3 regions of the Cupriavidus sp. a3 genome follow, and region 2 is predicted to be linked to each of the others. Evidence: predicted binding sites of a transcription regulator. Region 2 holds the regulator's gene; each other region holds the start of a gene.

Region 1 (5,470 bases), 1.5 Mb from region 2:
AAGAATTCAAAACCGCCTCGCACACAAAAATACGGATAGGCCCTCCGGTACGGGAATGATGGAGGCTCGTCGTCCGCTGTCAATCGGGAGGGCGAGCACGAAGCAGGGTTGACAGACCGGCACGTACCACCGGCGAGCCCGAAGGCTCCCCCGCCACGGCCCGCCCCATAGGGAGCGTACGTAGGCGAAAGACGAGAGGATACCGCTTCGCTGCTCGTCCGGTGTACGTGGGTCAGGCTGTCAAACCTGGTCGACCAATGTGTTGGTGACACATCCAGTCTCCCAGAACAGCTTTCGCGAAGCTATGCGCAAACTCTCAATCTTGGCCATCTGATTGACCACGATTTGTCCTGGCACCTTGAGTTGGACTTTTGGAGATGAATTGCTGTCCCGTCAGAACTATAGTCTTTCGCCCTCTTCTCCCGCATGCCTGAGAATGACAGTAAACCGTTCTAGCGCGAGTGCGATCTCAATAAGCTTCAAAGCGATCACATAGACGGTTTGCATTGTTTGTCGCCAAGCCAGCCTAGTTGGGACACCCCCGGCGGCAACTTAGTCAGCTAGTAGTCCGCGCCGAACGTCGCAAGCAAACTCGCAGTACGGACATCGGAGGCCACTGCCCCGTGGGGCGGCAGGGTGATGCCTATTAGCTATGGAAGCGCCGCGCTGCCGCAGCACATGGTACGCCTCGCACTCATACAAGAACGCCTCTAGAGCAGTTTTAGCGTATCGATATATAAAGTACTCGAAGCGGTAGAGATAGTTATGGGATACCAGGCGAGCCATAACACATCTGTCCGAGCGCCCCACATAGCCAATCTGAAAGTCACTTCCGCAACCAAGCACGTACGCCCCAGGCCTACCCTCTTCTACAAGTGCTCGCACAATCTGCGGTAAGAAAAGGGTAGGGGTGTAGTACAGCATTCGGGCCTCACGACTTTATCGCAGTAGCGAGAGCAACGCCCCACTGGGACCGCAAATTCGTGAATACGTCGTCGTTATCGTCAAAAAAAGATTCTGCCTTGGCGTAACTGAGAATTAGCAGCAAGAGCGCCCTTCTTGCCTGGATTTTCTCCTCTGTGTCAGCCCCTTCGTCGAGCTTGGAGTCCTCAGCCAAAGACGAAATAGTCCCGCACAGGGGCTCAAAGACCTCCTTGTAGAAAGGATGCTGCACGTTGAGTTTCACGATAATCTTGCCTAGAATATGCTCGGTCTCAAAGAAGACGTTCTTCGGAAAGGTCACCGGTACGATCGAGAACGGTTTGCTCTTTAGCTCGTTCTTCTTTTGCTCCTTCTGCTCCGGTGAGGCGACGAAGATATCTTGGTTGGCCACGTCACCCAGCTGCCTTTCCGCTTCCTCTGGCGGCGTATCGACTCCTCGCTTGCCCTTAGGCAGTATCGTCTCAGCTTCCGCCATTGCGCTTTCGGCATCGGCGAACACCCCTTGCTCTCGGTCCTTGCTTGCCGGGTCTTGATTCAAGTCGCGTGAAATTTCCTCGCGGAGTTCTTTTACAGCTCTCCACACTTGCTCTCGAATTTTGTCGCGCAAGGAAGCGATAGGCTCAGCGCCACGCTTGATATAGCGGACATGGAAGTATTCATCGAGCTCAGGCGGAAAGGAGATCTCCAAGCCCCACCAGCGATCGATTTCCAAGGAGCGAGCCTGACCCTTTTTGCCTAGTATGAAAGGCACCGTTCCATACAGCACCTCACGGTCCGCCCTTAGGATCGAGACGCCCTCATTTTCGTGAATCTTTCGGTCTCGTGCGAACTGCGTTCCGCCCGAGTTTTTTGCAGAACGCCATTCCTTTGGCAATAGCGTAAGCTTTAGCTTAACTTTCGCGGTTTTGCCAGGCATGTTCGGCACGGCTAGTTCGAATTCGGTTTCGCCCTTGAGTTTAGCCTTGATGTCGAGCTTACCGGCTTTGTGCTCCGGGTACGTCGGCTCCATCAAATAGAGAGGATCATGCAGGAAGACAGGCTCACCATTTAGCCAAAAATTCCGCCCGGCGTCGATGAACTTGCGATAAGTGCGTCCGAGGAAGCCCATCAAAGGTTTGATCTGATCCGAGGCGGAAATTGGCTTATCGTATTCAACTGGTGCAGTTTGTAATCGGTCACAGTTTGAGATAATCACTACGGTGCCACCGGAGTCTGCAAGCAACTTGTTAAAATGCCCCGGCGGGTCCTTCGGATGGGGTTCAGGAATTGTGACCTGTGTCTTGTTTGCGATCTCGTCCAGATCAATGTATGTGAACAAGAATGGCTCGTCTCCGCTCGATCTCGCGTATACCTCAACCCGACGACCAAGCGAGATCGCACCCAAGGTCATGCCTACCCCAAATCTGCCGATTCCCGACTTGCCACTTGGCTTGGGTTGTCGCAGGGATTCACCGAGGACAAGGCACCGATGCAACACGTCCTTGGACATCCCTTCACCGTTGTCGACGACGGCGATCTGGGATATTACCTCCACAGATTTGGAGCCGAGTTTCTTAATCTCGTTTTCCGTAAAAACCCATACGTCCGCTGCTCCCGCCTCTACTGAATTATCGATCGCTTCGCCCATACCGTGGGACATGTCGTATTCCGCATAGCGAAGAGACTCGAGCATACGGTCAAGGCGAACCGGAAAGACTTTTTCCTTCATTGTGGCGCCAACTAGGCTCAGGGCATCAGCGTTGGAAGTTCGTTGGGAGGAGGGGATTGTGGTTGGAGCGGCTTGCATTTTTTCTCTCGCATGAGTTGACGGGTGAGCGAGCCCGAAACCGGCACCTAGAAATAAGAAAACCCGCCTCGCGGCAGGTCTCTCGGAATCAGGATGGCGTTGGAGCTAAGACTCACCAAGCACGGAATGACCGCCGCCTGCGCATCAGTTAGCTCGTTCGACGATTCTGTTCCCACGTGCCTTACGGCCACGTGCGACTTGTCGGACTCTCAAGTAGTCAAGGACAGCAAGAACCATTTTCAAAACATGCTACGTGCGGCATCGCACATATTCGCCATTCAAATACTATGAGGTGTAAGGCACGTTAAACTGCGGCGCAGCGAGCCGGAGATCATATGGCGTATGTGCTCGCGAGCGGAGCGGGCGGGTGGATCCGAGGGTCCCTAACCGTATCCGCTAGCCCAGAGCTGGAATGAGCCCAATAGGTTACTTTGCTCGGGACCGGCATCGGAAAGTAACCACATACTGTACAAATGTACAGTATAGTGACGCTGTGGCAATTTCGCATTCAGGTGGTTCGTGTCGAACTGGTGGCTACCGCCAGTTCCGCATAGCCGCTAAAATGGCGCAATGAAGACATCTCAGCAATCGGCGACTCCCATCCACTTCTCTGGCCACGAGACCTTCCCTCTTCGCCAAATGTGGCTTAAGAAGGCCTTCGATCAGGCTATCGAGGGAGGAAAGGTCCCTAAGTCCACATTTACTGACGAAAAAGCCATTGCTTCGTTTGGCGTTGGTAAGAACATGGTCGCTTCGATCCGACATTGGGCGATGGCCTGCGATGTGATTCGTGATTCAGTAGACGATCCGGACTCCTTCGTCATCTCCACAATCGGCCGGGAGATTTTGTCTGATGGAGGGCTTGACCCTTACGCAGAGAACCCCGCTACGGCATGGCTCGCTCATTGGTGCTTGGCCGGCGAAGGCAAGCGCTCGACCACGTGGCGCTGGCTCTTCAACCATGTGACAACACCGACTTTTACACGCCAAGAGCTCGAGCCGATGTTGGAGGTCTATGCTCGCAAGCTAGCCCCGCAGCGACGATTGTCTGCATCCACGCTTTCGCGTGACTTAGAGACATGCTTAAGAAGCTACGCGCCGAGGTTTGCCGGCGGTACGCCAGAGGACTTTGCTGAACCGCTGCTTGGAGAATTGGGCTTGCTGCAAGAGGTTCATAAGGGCCAGTACGCTTTTCGGCGAGGACCTAAGGTAACGCTGCATGATGGCCTGTTTGCTTATGCCCTGCTGGACTACTGGGAGCGATCTGCTCCGGGGCTTAGTTCGCTGGCATTCGAGACGGTCGCTTATGGAGAAGGCGCTCCTGGACGTGTGTTCAAGCTCGACGAGGACTCAGTCGCAGAAAGGCTGATGGCTCTGTCCGACCTCACCAATGACCACTTGGCCTGGACGGACACGGCGGGCCTCCGCCAAGTCCATAAGAAGACCGGCGACAGCGAGACTTTGCGCCTGAACCTAATTCGAATTGCATATGAATGACAAGGACTACCTCCTGTCGGATATTGTCCGAATTTCGCGGCACTATCAGCGCTCGATTCGCGTCGATGCGGACCTGGGCCGCAAAGACGCCCTTAGCGGGTATATCCGTAATGCCACCGCTACCGCTGTTCTGGACAGCATGGCCATCCAACTGGCAGAAACAAATCAACGCTCATTCACTTGGACCGGCCCATTCGGAGGAGGCAAGTCGTCTCTAGCAGTTGCGCTCGCGAGTGCGTTGCATATTGACAAGTCTTTGCGAGCACTGGCTCGCAAAGCTCTCGGTCTCGACTCTATGCCCGCTTTCGACCGAGCTTTCCCCGCGCGAAAAGGCTGGCTAACCGTTCCCGTTGTCGGAAAGCGCGGAAGCGTTGTAGCGGAGATTAATTCTTCCTTGCGAAAAGCCAAGGGAAAGGGCACAGACCATCGCAAGATTTCACCGACCGCGCTAATCAATGAGCTTTGCCAAACTGCAGAAGACCGCTCCCTAGATGGGGTTTTGGTCATTCTGGATGAGATGGGCAAGTTCCTGGAAGCATCTGCCCTCGGCAATGGCGATGATGTTTATTTTTTTCAAGAACTGGCAGAAGCTGCCGCTCGTGTCAATGGCCGGCTGGTCATCGTTGGCATTCTCCATCAATCCTTCGCTCAGTACGCCGCGCGACTTGGAATCGATACCCGGGACGATTGGTCGAAGGTGCAAGGTCGCTATGTGGACTTACCGTTCGTTGCCCCAAGCGACGAAGTCGTAGAATTAATCGGTCGAGCGATTGAAACTGACAGAAGCCCAGAGTGGCGGTTCGACGCGTCTCAGGTCATCGCGAACTCGATCCGATCGCGCCGGCCGGCTGTTGGTAGCAAATTCGCAGAATCTCTTGCCCGATGCTGGCCTTTGCACCCATCGATGGCCGCGCTTCTTGGCCCGATTTCTAAACGGCAATTTGGTCAGAACGAACGCAGCATCTTTGGATTCCTATCCTCCATGGAACCAAATGGGTTCCAAGCCTATCTGCGCTCCACCGAAGTGCCCGAAGCTACTTGGTATCGACCAGACAATTATTGGGACTACCTCCGAGCGAACCTTGAGCTTTCGATCCTTGCATCTCCAGACGGCCACCGCTGGTCGCAAGCAGTCGAGGCAATCGAACGCACAGAAGCCAAGACGGGCGATCCGTTCCTGGTTCAATTGATTAAGAACATTGCCATCATTGACCTTTTCCGCAATGGCTCTGGCCTTGCAGCTGA
Region 2 (5,470 bases):
GTCATTTACGTCCGGATTGCGCATGCGCAGGCCGATGTCGCGCGACTCCTCGTCCGTGAGGGCCGGCACATCCAGAGGTAGCGCTTTGCTTGGCATGGGCCGTCAGCGCAGGGAAAAACGAATGGTGGTGTCGTCCAGCGCAGCCCAAGCACCGACGGCGAGCCACACCTCAAGGGGGTGATCGATGGCCCACGCCGGGAATTGTCCATCCCTCGTTGTGCGGCACGGCACAGCACTGGTTGACTCTGTTGTGTCGCAAACAGATCAGGGCACGTTTCTTAAATGAAACTTAGGCCTAAGGCTACCGTGACGATGAGGGTCTGCCAGGCGCACCATTGCATCCGGATTGGACCACCAATCTCCTGCTGTGCCTGATGTTGACCCCAAGCAGGTTGCAAGACGCAGGCCGGCCGTAAGGCCGATTTGACAATCGCCGGGGACACACTGTGAGTTCAACCAAAACCGTGCCTTGCTTACTATGCGCTGCACTCGCGCGACGCTGGCTTGACCGACAAGATCGCCTGCGCGGTAGTCAAATATACCGCTGCGCTGCCTGTGGCGGGAGATTCGCAGTTACTGGCGACGCTCTGGGTGCTATCGAGCAGGGGCGTTGGGATGTTCCTGAATTGAAGGCTGCGGTTCGGCAGAACATTGCTTCGGGCGCCCTGCCGCGCATCGAGGATGTTGAAGGTAGGCCCCGCTTGATCGCGGTCGGCCGCCAGGCATCCTGAACTCCGGCGCATGAATTGCGGTGCTATGAGCCAACGTATGTAGCGAAGCTACGGGCAGGCAAGCAGTGGGCGCCGATCGCTCTGAAGGCGCGTGCCGATTTGCGCGTTCTCTGTGGGTAGGCGAGGGGGCTCCGTTGCCTCGCAAACATTTCTTGCTCACCTCGGGCCGACACGCGTCGATGTCCTGCAGGGCGAGAACAGCGGCGCTGCTACCCATTGGCGGATCCCTCCTTCTGCCGTCGGGTGTATTCGCTGACCTCGCCGCTTGCACAGAATGGAGTGGGCCTTGGCTGCATAGGCCAAGGCCCGTTTGGGCTACCGAAATTCCCCCGTCAAAACAGATATGAGGCCTTGGCTGCATGGGCCCAAGGCTCTTACTACAGGTCCCCCGTTACATCATATGCCGCATCGCACAAGAGCTTCGTTATGAATTGTGATGCAGCGCACAATATTGTCGCGAGTCACTTTATGGCGCTCGTCGATCGCTTGCTCGGCGCGGTAAGCCGACCAGTAGAAGTGGGAATATCGGCCGTGCCATAAAAAGCCATTCTCCGCTGGACTACTGCGAAGAGACGGCCGAGAAGGGAGGAAATTCCGTTCGTGCGTTTTGCGCTGGCGGGTATGCGACCGAGTGCGGTGACCGAGCAGATGGACGAGGGCGATGAGGCTTGCCGTTGAAGCGGATGGGGCGTTCTTTCATCATGCTAGGATTCCTCTGAAACGATGGGAGCGCGCCATGTCGAGCCATGCCTTGGTCGAAGAAGGGGAGTATTTCTGCCACTGCACGGTCTGGAAGTCGAAATCTGGATCCTGGGAGGCATCGGTATTGTTCGAGCGCAGAATCGATCACGCAAACGAGTTTGTCCCAGGCTTGCGACACAAGATCAAAGCCACGTTCAATAGCGAGGAAGAGGCGATGGCTGAAGCAATTGCTTACGCAAAGGCTTGCGTCGAGAACACTAAGACCGGGCTGTAGCCTCATGCGGCCACTCCGAAGCATTTTGATTCCTTCGCCGACCAACTCGCCATCTCAGGCGCGTTGGCGCTTACCAGTGCCGCCGCCTTACACGCGCGGCGTTTCGGCCAGCTTCCTATGCAGGCGAACTGCACTTAGAGAATCGGAATAGACGGCGGCGCTGCGGCATGCTGCGGACGCTGCGCGAGCGGGACGACTTGGTCTTAAAGGGCTACGATGGGATAAGAGCTTTCGGCAATTCGCTCCATGAGACCTCACATCCCTCATTCCCATCATGCATACCGTACCGGTGATCCGAGGCACGGCTGGCGCCACTATTTGATCCTCGCGGCGGTGGTGCTCGGGCTGGGCCTACTCTTCCTGGCGTGGCCTGGCTAAACGCGCTTGCGCGGAGGGGATGGAGATCCCTGCGTCATCGTCTTGGACGCTCCTTTCAGTGCCAGCGACGCCCACAATCGATGTGGCTCCTGTACCATACGCGCCTTGCATTCCAAAGGGGTCGTATGTTCTTTCGAGCAGCGGTAATAGGGGCTGGCGTGGCAGTGGCCGCGATGATGGCCGGATGCGCCACCGGCACATCGGAGAAAGATATTCGTGCGCGTCCGCCGATGCGCTTGTTCACGCCGGCAAAAATGGCTGACGTTGCCAAATGCCTGCGCAACAATCTCGGCGACGAAGCCACGATGGTCAACCTGCCGGCACAGAACCAGATGGAAATCCGGATCGGACAGCCAAAGATCAGTGGCGAATTTGCGTATGCCTACCTGATCTCGCTGACCGCCAGGCCGGATGGCACGGCGGTCGAGTTGCGCAAGACTAATACATGGTTCCCGCAGATGACTCCGGAAGAACTGGAGACGGAAACCAAGGCGTGCGCGCGTAGCTGATCAGGCCAGCTTGCTAGTGGTTTCCAGTTCAAGCATCCTGCAGATCGCGGCCATGCTGCCTACCATGGTCCGGCGCTGCGCGCCCTGATAGACGCGCACGCCCTTGCACTGGCGGAAGGGCACCGGCTTGACCGGGCGGCGGGCGGCGACGTGGTGGGTTTGCGGCATGGTTGCACCTCTTTTTCAGGCAAAAGCGGGGTCAACACCCGGCAAGCCGGGCGGCGTCTGCAAAGCAATGGAAGCGGGTGGGTCCGCGCAGGCGAAGCGCCTGCCGTGACCGGCTAGAAGCCGGAGGATCGGATCAGGCCGACCGCGATGCCTTCCAGCGAAAACTCTTCGCGCCCCGGTTCAACGATGATGTTGGCGAAGTCCGGGTTTTCCGCGATCAGCTCGATATGGCCGCCGCGCCGTTGCAGGCGCTTGACCGTGACATCGTCGCCGAGTCGCGCCACCACGATCTTGCCGTTGGGCGCTTCGCTGGCCCGGCGCACGGCGAGCAGGTCGCCGTCGAGAATGCCGGCGTCGCGCATGCTCAGGCCGCGCACGCGCAGCAGGTAGTCGGGGCGTTCATCGAAGACCGAGGCGTCCACCTGGTATTGGCGGTCGATATGTTCGGCGGCAAGGATGGGACTGCCGGCTGCGACGCGGCCAACCAACGGCAGCGTCAGCTGCAAAACGTCGGGGATGGGTAGCGAGAACTGGTCCGGCATTTCCGAGTCGCTGCGCGAAACCTTCAGGCGGATGCCGCGCGAGGCGCCAGGCGTCAGCTCGATCACGCCTTTGCGGGCCAACGCGCGCAGGTGCTCTTCCGCGGCATTTGGCGAGGAAAAGCCAAATTCGGCAGCAATCTCGGCACGCGTCGGCGGGAAGCCGGTACGGCGGATCGTATTGCGGATCAGATCGAAAATCTGCTGCTGCCGGGGTGTCAGGGTCGCCATGGGATCGCCGTTCCGTGCGGGCGCGCTGGGCAGGGTTGGATGGGCTGCCCAACGGACTGGGCGGTCCCCGAAATCCTGCATCCGGCGGGCCGGGCACTGTATGTTTAAACAGTATGCTGTGATTTTATACAGTATCGGCGTCAGCGCAAGCAGAATTTTTGCTGGCGCGCGTGAACCGATCGGCCTCGGCGCGGGCCATTCCGGTGGAAGTCCGCCGTTACAATCGCGATTCCATCGCCCGGCGCATGTATTCCCTTCTGTTTCCTGAGCCCCAGCATCCATGACCCAATTGCCTCGCATCGTTGTATTGGCTACCGGCGGCACCATTGCCGGCGCTTCCGGCAACCCCGCCAGCAGCGCGCACTACCAGGCGGCCACCGTGCCCGTGTCGTCGTTGCTTGCGGCGGTGCCGGCGCTGCAGTCGGTGGCACGGATCGAAGCCGAGCAGGTGGCGCAGGTCGACAGCAAGGACATGACCTTTGCGCTGTGGGTCGCGCTGGCCGCTCGCGTCGAGCACTGGTCGGCGCAGGCGGATGTGGCGGGCATCGTGATCACGCACGGCACCGATACGCTGGAAGAAACGGCGATGGCGCTGCACCTGACCCAGGCGTGCCCGGTCCCGGTGGTGATGACGGCGGCGATGCGGCCGTCCACCTCGCTGTCGGCCGACGGGCCGCTCAACCTGCTCGACGCGGTACGGGTGGCGGCGTATCCGGATGCGCGCGGAAAGGGCGTGCTGGTGGTGCTGAACCAGCAGATCCATGCGGCGCGCGATGTTGCCAAGGCGCATACCTCGGCGGTGGATGCCTTCGTGTCCCAGTGCGGGCCGCTCGGGCTGGTGCAGGACGACTACGTGGGCTTTGCCCGCACGCCCCGGCAGGCATGGGCGATCGGTCCGATGCCGGGCGCATGGCCGGTGGTCGAGATCGTGGCGAGCTACGCGCAGCCGGGCCGGATCGCCGTCGATGCGCTGGTGCAGGCTGGCGTGGCGGGCCTGGTGGTGGCCGCCGCCGGCAATGGCTCGATACACGAAGTGCTGGCGGAGGCCCTGGTGGATGCCGCCGCCGCCGGAGTGGCGGTGGTGCGCAGTTCGCGCACCGGGGCAGGTCATGTGGCGATTCCGGCGCATCCCAGCCCGTCCGATGGCGTTTTTGTCTCCGCCTCGGACCTGAATCCGTATAAGGCGAGGGTACTGCTGGCATTGGCGCTTGCGGCGGATCCTGCGCTGGCACGGGATCCCGTGCGCCTGCAGGCCGCCTTTGCCAAAGCCTGAGCCAGCCTTGCCGCTTGCGCGCCCCGTTGGCGCCGGGCTATAATTTAAGGCTATTCAACCTTGCCGCACCGGACTCGTGACGCCCGGGTGGCTAATCCCAAAAGGAGCGTCAATGCGTCATTACGAAATCGTCTTCATCGTCCACCCGGACCAGAGCGAGCAAGTGCCGGCCATGATCGAGCGCTACAAGCAGCTCGTGACCTCGCAGAACGGCAACGTTCACCGCGTGGAAGACTGGGGCCGTCGCCAGATGGCCTACATGATCCAGAAGCTGGCCAAGGCTCACTACGTTTGCCTGAACATCGAATGCGGCAAGGACACGCTGGCTGAACTGGAACACGCCTTCAAGTTCAACGACGCCGTTCTGCGCCACCTGATCGTGCAGACCAAGAAGGCTGAAACCGCTCCTTCGCCGATGATGAAGGAAGTGCAGCGCGAAGAAGCCCGCAAGGCCGCGCAAACGACCACCGAAGGCCAGGCCGCCTGAGTGCGGACTGCGGTGCGCGCCCAGGCTGACCATGTCGGCCCTGGCGGCACGGATGGCAAACGGCAAGAGGCCCCGCGTTGAACCAACTTCGGCTTGCCGCCACTTTGGCGGAACGCGATGCCCTGCGCTATACCCCGGCCGGAGTGCCCGTCGTGAACTGCATCCTGCAGTACAGCGG
Region 3 (5,470 bases), on a different contig from region 2:
CGGAAGCAGGCGTCACGATGGGCCCGCTGCAGAACGCCATGCAGTACGACAAGGCCGGCCGCTTCCTGGCCAGCGCGCGCCGCGACGGCAAGATCCTGGCGGGTGGCGCCTTGCTCAAGGGCGATGGCTACTTCGTCGCCCCGACCATCGTGCGCGACCTGACCGACCAGAGCGAGCTGGTGACCGAGGAGCAGTTCGCGCCGATCCTGCCGGTGCTGAAGTTCGACAGCATCGACGAGGCCGTGGCGCGCGCCAACGGTACGCCGTATGGGCTGGGTGGCTCGGTGTGGTCCAGCGACGAAGAGCGCGCCTATGGGGTGGCGTGGCGTCTCGACGTGGGTACGGCATGGGTCAACCACCACCTGCATTTCGGCCCGCACATCCCGCTGGTGGGCGCCAAGGAGTCCGGCGTCGGCGTGGAATTCGGGCCGGAAGGGCTGGCCGAGTATGCGCAACTGAGCGTGATCAATATCGCGCGCGCGCAGGCCTGCTGACGCGGCCACGCCCGCTGCGCGGCGGGCGACACAGGCAAGAAGAAAACCGGAAGTCGCGCAGCGCGACCGCGTCTATGCGGGTGGCAACGGCGTCGCCGGCGGCAACCTGGATTCGGACGTAGGCATTATTCGCTATGGGCGCTTCATGGAGGTCGGTGTTCTGACACGCCAAATCAATTAAGAAGACAGAGGAGACCAAGATGCATAGCAACAAGCAACGCCTGCTGGTGAGCATGGTGGCCGCGGCCAGCGTGGCGCTGCCGGCGCCGATGGCATTCGGCGCCGAAGGCAACGCCGCTCCCCGCCCGGCAAAAAAGGCGCACAAGCCGGCGAACGCCGCCGCGCGCGTGGACGGCGCCGCGATCCGCGCCAACGAGGCCGGCACGCCGAACTGGCCCAGCTACGGCCTGGATTACGCCGAGACCCGCTTCAGCAAGCTCGAGCAGGTCAACGCGGGCAACGTCAAGGACCTGGGGCTGGCCTGGTCCTACGACCTGGAATCGACGCGCGGCGTGGAGGCGACGCCGCTGGTGGTCGATGGCGTGATGTACGTCTCCGCACCGTGGAGCGTGGTGCATGCCATCGACGCGCGCACCGGCAAGCGCCTGTGGACCTACGACCCGCAGGTACCGCGCGACCAGGCCTACAAGGGCTGCTGCGACGTGGTCAATCGCGGCGTGGCGCTGTACCAGGGCAAGGTCTTCGTCGGCGCGTTCGACGGCCGGCTGGTGGCGATCGATGCCGCCACCGGCAAGAAGGTGTGGGAGCAGGACACCATCGTCGATCGCAGCAAGTCCTATACGATCACCGGCGCGCCGCGCGTCTACAAGGGCAAGGTGATCATCGGCAACGGCGGCGCAGAGTACGGCGTGCGCGGCTACATCACCGCCTACGATGCCGAGACCGGCAAGCAGCAATGGCGCTGGTACACGGTTCCGGGCGACCCCGCCAGGCCCTTCGAGAACGAAGCCATGGCAAAGGCCGCGGCCACCTGGGACCCCAGCGGCAAGTACTGGGTCAACGGTGGCGGCGGCACGGTCTGGAACACCATGGCGTTCGACCCCGGCCTGAACCTGATGTACATCGGCACCGGCAACGCCGGCCCGTGGAGCCGCAAGCTGCGCAGCCCGAAGGGCGGCGACAACCTCTACGCGGCCTCCGTGGTGGCGCTGAACCCGGACACTGGCGAATACGTCTGGCACTACCAGGAAACCCCGGGCGACAACTGGGACTACACCTCGACGCAGGACATCATCCTGGCCGACCTGAAGATCGACGGCCAGCCGCGCAAGGTGATCCTGCACGCGCCCAAGAACGGCTTCTTCTTCGTGATCGACCGGACCAATGGCAAGTTCATCTCGGCCAAGAACTTCGTCGACGTCAACTGGGCCTCGGGCTATGACAAGGACGGCCGGCCGATCGAGACGCCGCAGTCGGACACTTCGGGCAAGCCGGCGGATATCGTGCCGGGGCCGTTCGGCGCGCACAACTGGCATTCGATGTCGTTCCACCCGAAGCTGGGGCTGGCCTTTATCCCGGCGCAGCACGTGCCGCTGACGCTGGCCGACAACAAGGAGTGGGCCCACAACCAGAAGGACTCTCCCGAGGCGCATCGCGGCGTGGGCTGGAACCTGGGCATGCTGGTCAATGCCGAGCCCCCCAGGAGCAAGCCGATGGGGCGGCTGATCGCGTGGGACCCGCTGGCGCAGAAGGCGGTATGGCACCAGGACCATGCCGGCCCGTGGAACGGCGGCACGCTCGCGACCGCCGGCAACCTGGTGTTCCAGGGCACGGCGGACGGGCGGCTGGTGGCGTATCACGCCGGCACCGGCGAGAAGCTGTGGCAGGCGCCGACCGGCTCCGGCGTGGTGGCGGCGCCGGTGACCTACCTGCTCGACGGCAAGCAGTATGTGTCGGTGGCGGTGGGCTGGGGCGGCGTGTATGGCCTGAGCCAGCGCGGCAGCGACAGGCAGGCGCCGGGACGGGTCTACACCTTTGTGCTCAACGGCAAGAAGCCGATGCCCGAGTCGGCGCCCTACGCGATGGCGCCGCTGCTGAGCGGGGTGAAATACGACCCGGCCAAGGTCGCCGACGGGCAGAAGCTCTACGTCAACAACTGCGTCTTCTGCCATGGCGTGCCGGGTGTCGACAAGGGCGGCAATATTCCCAACCTGGCCTATGTCGGCGCGCCGATGATCGAGCACCTGGACAAGATCCTGTTCAACGGGCCGTTGGTGCAGAAGGGCATGCCGGATTTCACCGGCAAGCTGACGGCGGAGGACGTGGTCAAGATCCAGGCATTTATCCAGGGCACCGCCGACGCGGTGCGGCCGAAGAAGCCCTGACGGAAGTGCGCGCGCGGGCCGGCACTGGCCCGCGCGCTTCGTGCACGCCAAAGTGGCTGTTCGCCAAATCGGAATTGTTTGGGGCCGCGAATCGCGAGGAAATACCGCCTGGACAAATTTAGCCGTGGTGAGCAGTGAAATGAAAATCCAAGCAACGGAAATCGTGATGGAGGGTGGCGCCGGCGGCGGTTTCTCTCTCGACAATCCCGCCCTCGAAAGCATCGGTGTCCGCATCACGCAGTGGCGCCCCGATTACGTGGAGCTTGAACTGCCGGTCACGTCCAGCATGCTGAACCGCAGCCGCGTGGTCCATGGCGGCACGATCTGCACGCTGCTGGACGCCGCCACCGGCTATGCCGGCCTGTTCTCGGCGCCGGGCGAGGCGGCGCGGCATGCGGTGACGCTGTCGCTGACTTCCAACTTCCTGAGCAACGGCACGGGCAGTGTGTTGACGGCCAAGGGCACCGTCGATCGGCGCGGGCGCTCGATTTTCTTTTCGCGTGCCGAGGTCTGGCTTGACCAGGAGTTGCTGGTGGCGACCGGCGTTGCCACGATGAAATACCTGAAGTAGGCCCACGGGGCGTTCGCGCCCCTTTCTCTTCTTCGGAGGCGGAGCCCGTCCGCCCGATCCGTTCCTCCGGTGCTCCGCGCACCACCCTGGCATCCTTCGCGCGTCTACCCCTTGCGCTTGCCTCGATACTGTATAAATATACAGTTATCGTAAATATCCTATTTCCTCGCTTCCCGCGAGCGACACCGACTTCACATGCCTGCGCAATCGTACGCAGCCCCGCCCATGGCGGCGGAGGGCGTTCTTTTCCCTGCGCCGACGCCGGCCAGGTCCGCAGCCCCGGCAGCCCCGGCAGCCCACGCTACCCGGCAGCAGGCGCTGTCGGCGCTCGAGCAGCGCTATCCCGGCCTGTGGCGCGCCGGCCAGCTTGGCCGTGCCGGCAGCGCCGCGGTGTGCCCGACCGGGTATGACGCGCTCTCGGCCGAACTGCCGGGCGGCGGCTGGCCGGCGGGCGGACTGACCGAACTGCTGACCACGCAGGGCGGCGCGGGCGAACTGCGCCTGCTGCTGCCGGCGCTGCGCGTGCTGGCCGGGGCAGGGCGCCGCATCGCGCTGGTGGCGCCGCCTTGCTTGCCCAATGCCATGGGCCTGGCCGCGGCCGGCCTGCCGGCGCGCCAGCTGTACTGGCTGCGCCCGCCAGCCGGCGCGGCCAAGGCTGCGCAACAGGCCGACATGCTGTGGGCGGCCGAGCAGGTGCTGCGCAGCCAGGCCTTCGGCGGCGTGCTGGTGTGGCTGCCCGCGGCCCGGCCCGAGGCGCTGCGCCGGCTGCAGGTGCTGGCCCAAGCCGGCGACGCGGTGGTGTGGGCGCTGCGCCCGGCCGCGGCGCTGCGCGAGTCGTCGCCGGCGGTGCTGCGCCTGCTGCTGGCGCCGCAGCCTGGCAATGTGCTGTCGATCACCCTCCACAAGCGACGCGGGCCGGTGCGCGATACGCCGTTGCTGCTGCGCCTGGGCGGGATGGAGGCAGCCATGCGCACGGCCGCCTGGCCCGTGCCCGCCGGCGCCCCGGCCGCCGCGCCTTCCGTTGTGTCTTCGTCTTCTCAGTCTTCTACCGATGCCGTACTGGATCGCGGTGCACCTGCCGCGCCTGCCCCTGGACGCACTGCAGCCCAACTGGCCTGAGCCGGCTGCCTCCAGCCCATCCTCCGTCACCGGCACGCTGCACCATGCGCTGCCGGTGGCGGTGATGGCGCAGGAGCAGGTGGTGCTGGCCAACGGTCCCGCGATGCAGCTGGGCGTGCGCTACGGCATGCGCCGCGGCGGCGTGCAGGCGCTGTCGGCGGACATCGTGCAGCTGGAACGCGACCTGGTTGCGGAAGAGGCGCTAATGGAAACGGTGGCGCTGGCGCTGCTGCGCTTCACGCCGGCCGTGACCTTCGACGAGGAACCGGAAGCGGCCACCGTGATGCTCGACGTCACCGCCAGCCTGCGCCTCTTTGGCGGCCACCGCGCGCTGTGCCGCGCGGTGCGCGCCTGCGTGCGCCAGCTCGGCACCATTGCCCAGGTGGGCAGCGGCCCGACCGCGCACGGCGCCGCCTGGCTGGCGCGCCAGCCGCTGCGGCGCACCCGCCGCGGCGTGGTGCGGCCCGCGCGCCGGGCGGTGGGCATGGCGCGGCTGCACCGGCTGCTCGACCGCCTGCCGGTCGAGGCGCTGCACACGCTGGCCGACCCGGCCTGGCTCGACGGCATCGGCTGCCGCACGCTGGGCGAGGTGCGGCGCCTGCCGCGCGCCGGCCTGACCCGGCGGCTGGGCCCGGCGCTGCTGGCGCGGCTGGACCAGGCCTATGGCGAGGCCCCGGCGCGCTTTGCCTGGTACGCGGCGCCGCCCACGTTCGCGCAGCGCATGGACCTGCCCGGGCGCATCGAATCCGCCGAAGGCGTGCTGGCCGGCGCGCAGCGCCTGCTGCTGGCGCTGGCCGGCTGGCTGGCGCTGCTGCAGGCCGGCGTCACGCGCTGCGCGCTGGTGCTGGAGCATGAGCGCTACCGGCGCGGCGTCGATACCGAAGGGACGCCGGTCGCGCTCGGCCTCGCCCAGCCCAGCCGCGATCCCGCGCACCTGTCGC

What was found. The regulator LexA, encoded in region 2, represses DNA repair genes until DNA is damaged. The targets are predictions, from matches to a motif close to ACTGTATNNNNATACAGT.
Region 1: ACAD63_RS00030 (DUF4007 family protein) is a predicted target of LexA. The motif match lies at 3,193-3,210, and genes of this name have one in related genera.
Region 3: imuA (translesion DNA synthesis-associated protein ImuA) is a predicted target of LexA. The motif match lies at 3,538-3,555, and genes of this name have one in related genera.

What each region holds. Positions count from the first base shown of each region.
Region 1 is NZ_CP170643.1:1,572-7,041, forward strand. It holds gene ACAD63_RS00025 (ATP-binding protein) at 932-2,650, opposite strand; gene ACAD63_RS00030 (DUF4007 family protein) at 3,299-4,225, shown strand; gene ACAD63_RS00035 (ATP-binding protein) at 4,218-5,470, shown strand, end outside.
Region 2 is NZ_CP170643.1:1,535,071-1,540,540, forward strand. It holds gene ACAD63_RS07350 (hypothetical protein) at 1,468-1,707, shown strand; gene ACAD63_RS07355 (hypothetical protein) at 2,244-2,594, shown strand; gene ACAD63_RS07360 (hypothetical protein) at 2,595-2,762, opposite strand; gene lexA (transcriptional repressor LexA) at 2,876-3,532, opposite strand; gene ACAD63_RS07370 (asparaginase) at 3,813-4,805, shown strand; gene rpsF (30S ribosomal protein S6) at 4,918-5,292, shown strand; gene priB (primosomal replication protein N) at 5,370-5,470, shown strand, end outside.
Region 3 is NZ_CP170644.1:1,460,352-1,465,821, reverse strand. It holds gene ACAD63_RS28430 (aldehyde dehydrogenase family protein) at 1-494, shown strand, start outside; gene ACAD63_RS28425 (PQQ-dependent dehydrogenase, methanol/ethanol family) at 695-2,839, shown strand; gene ACAD63_RS28420 (PaaI family thioesterase) at 2,979-3,410, shown strand; gene imuA (translesion DNA synthesis-associated protein ImuA) at 3,606-4,529, shown strand; gene ACAD63_RS28410 (Y-family DNA polymerase) at 4,462-5,470, shown strand, end outside.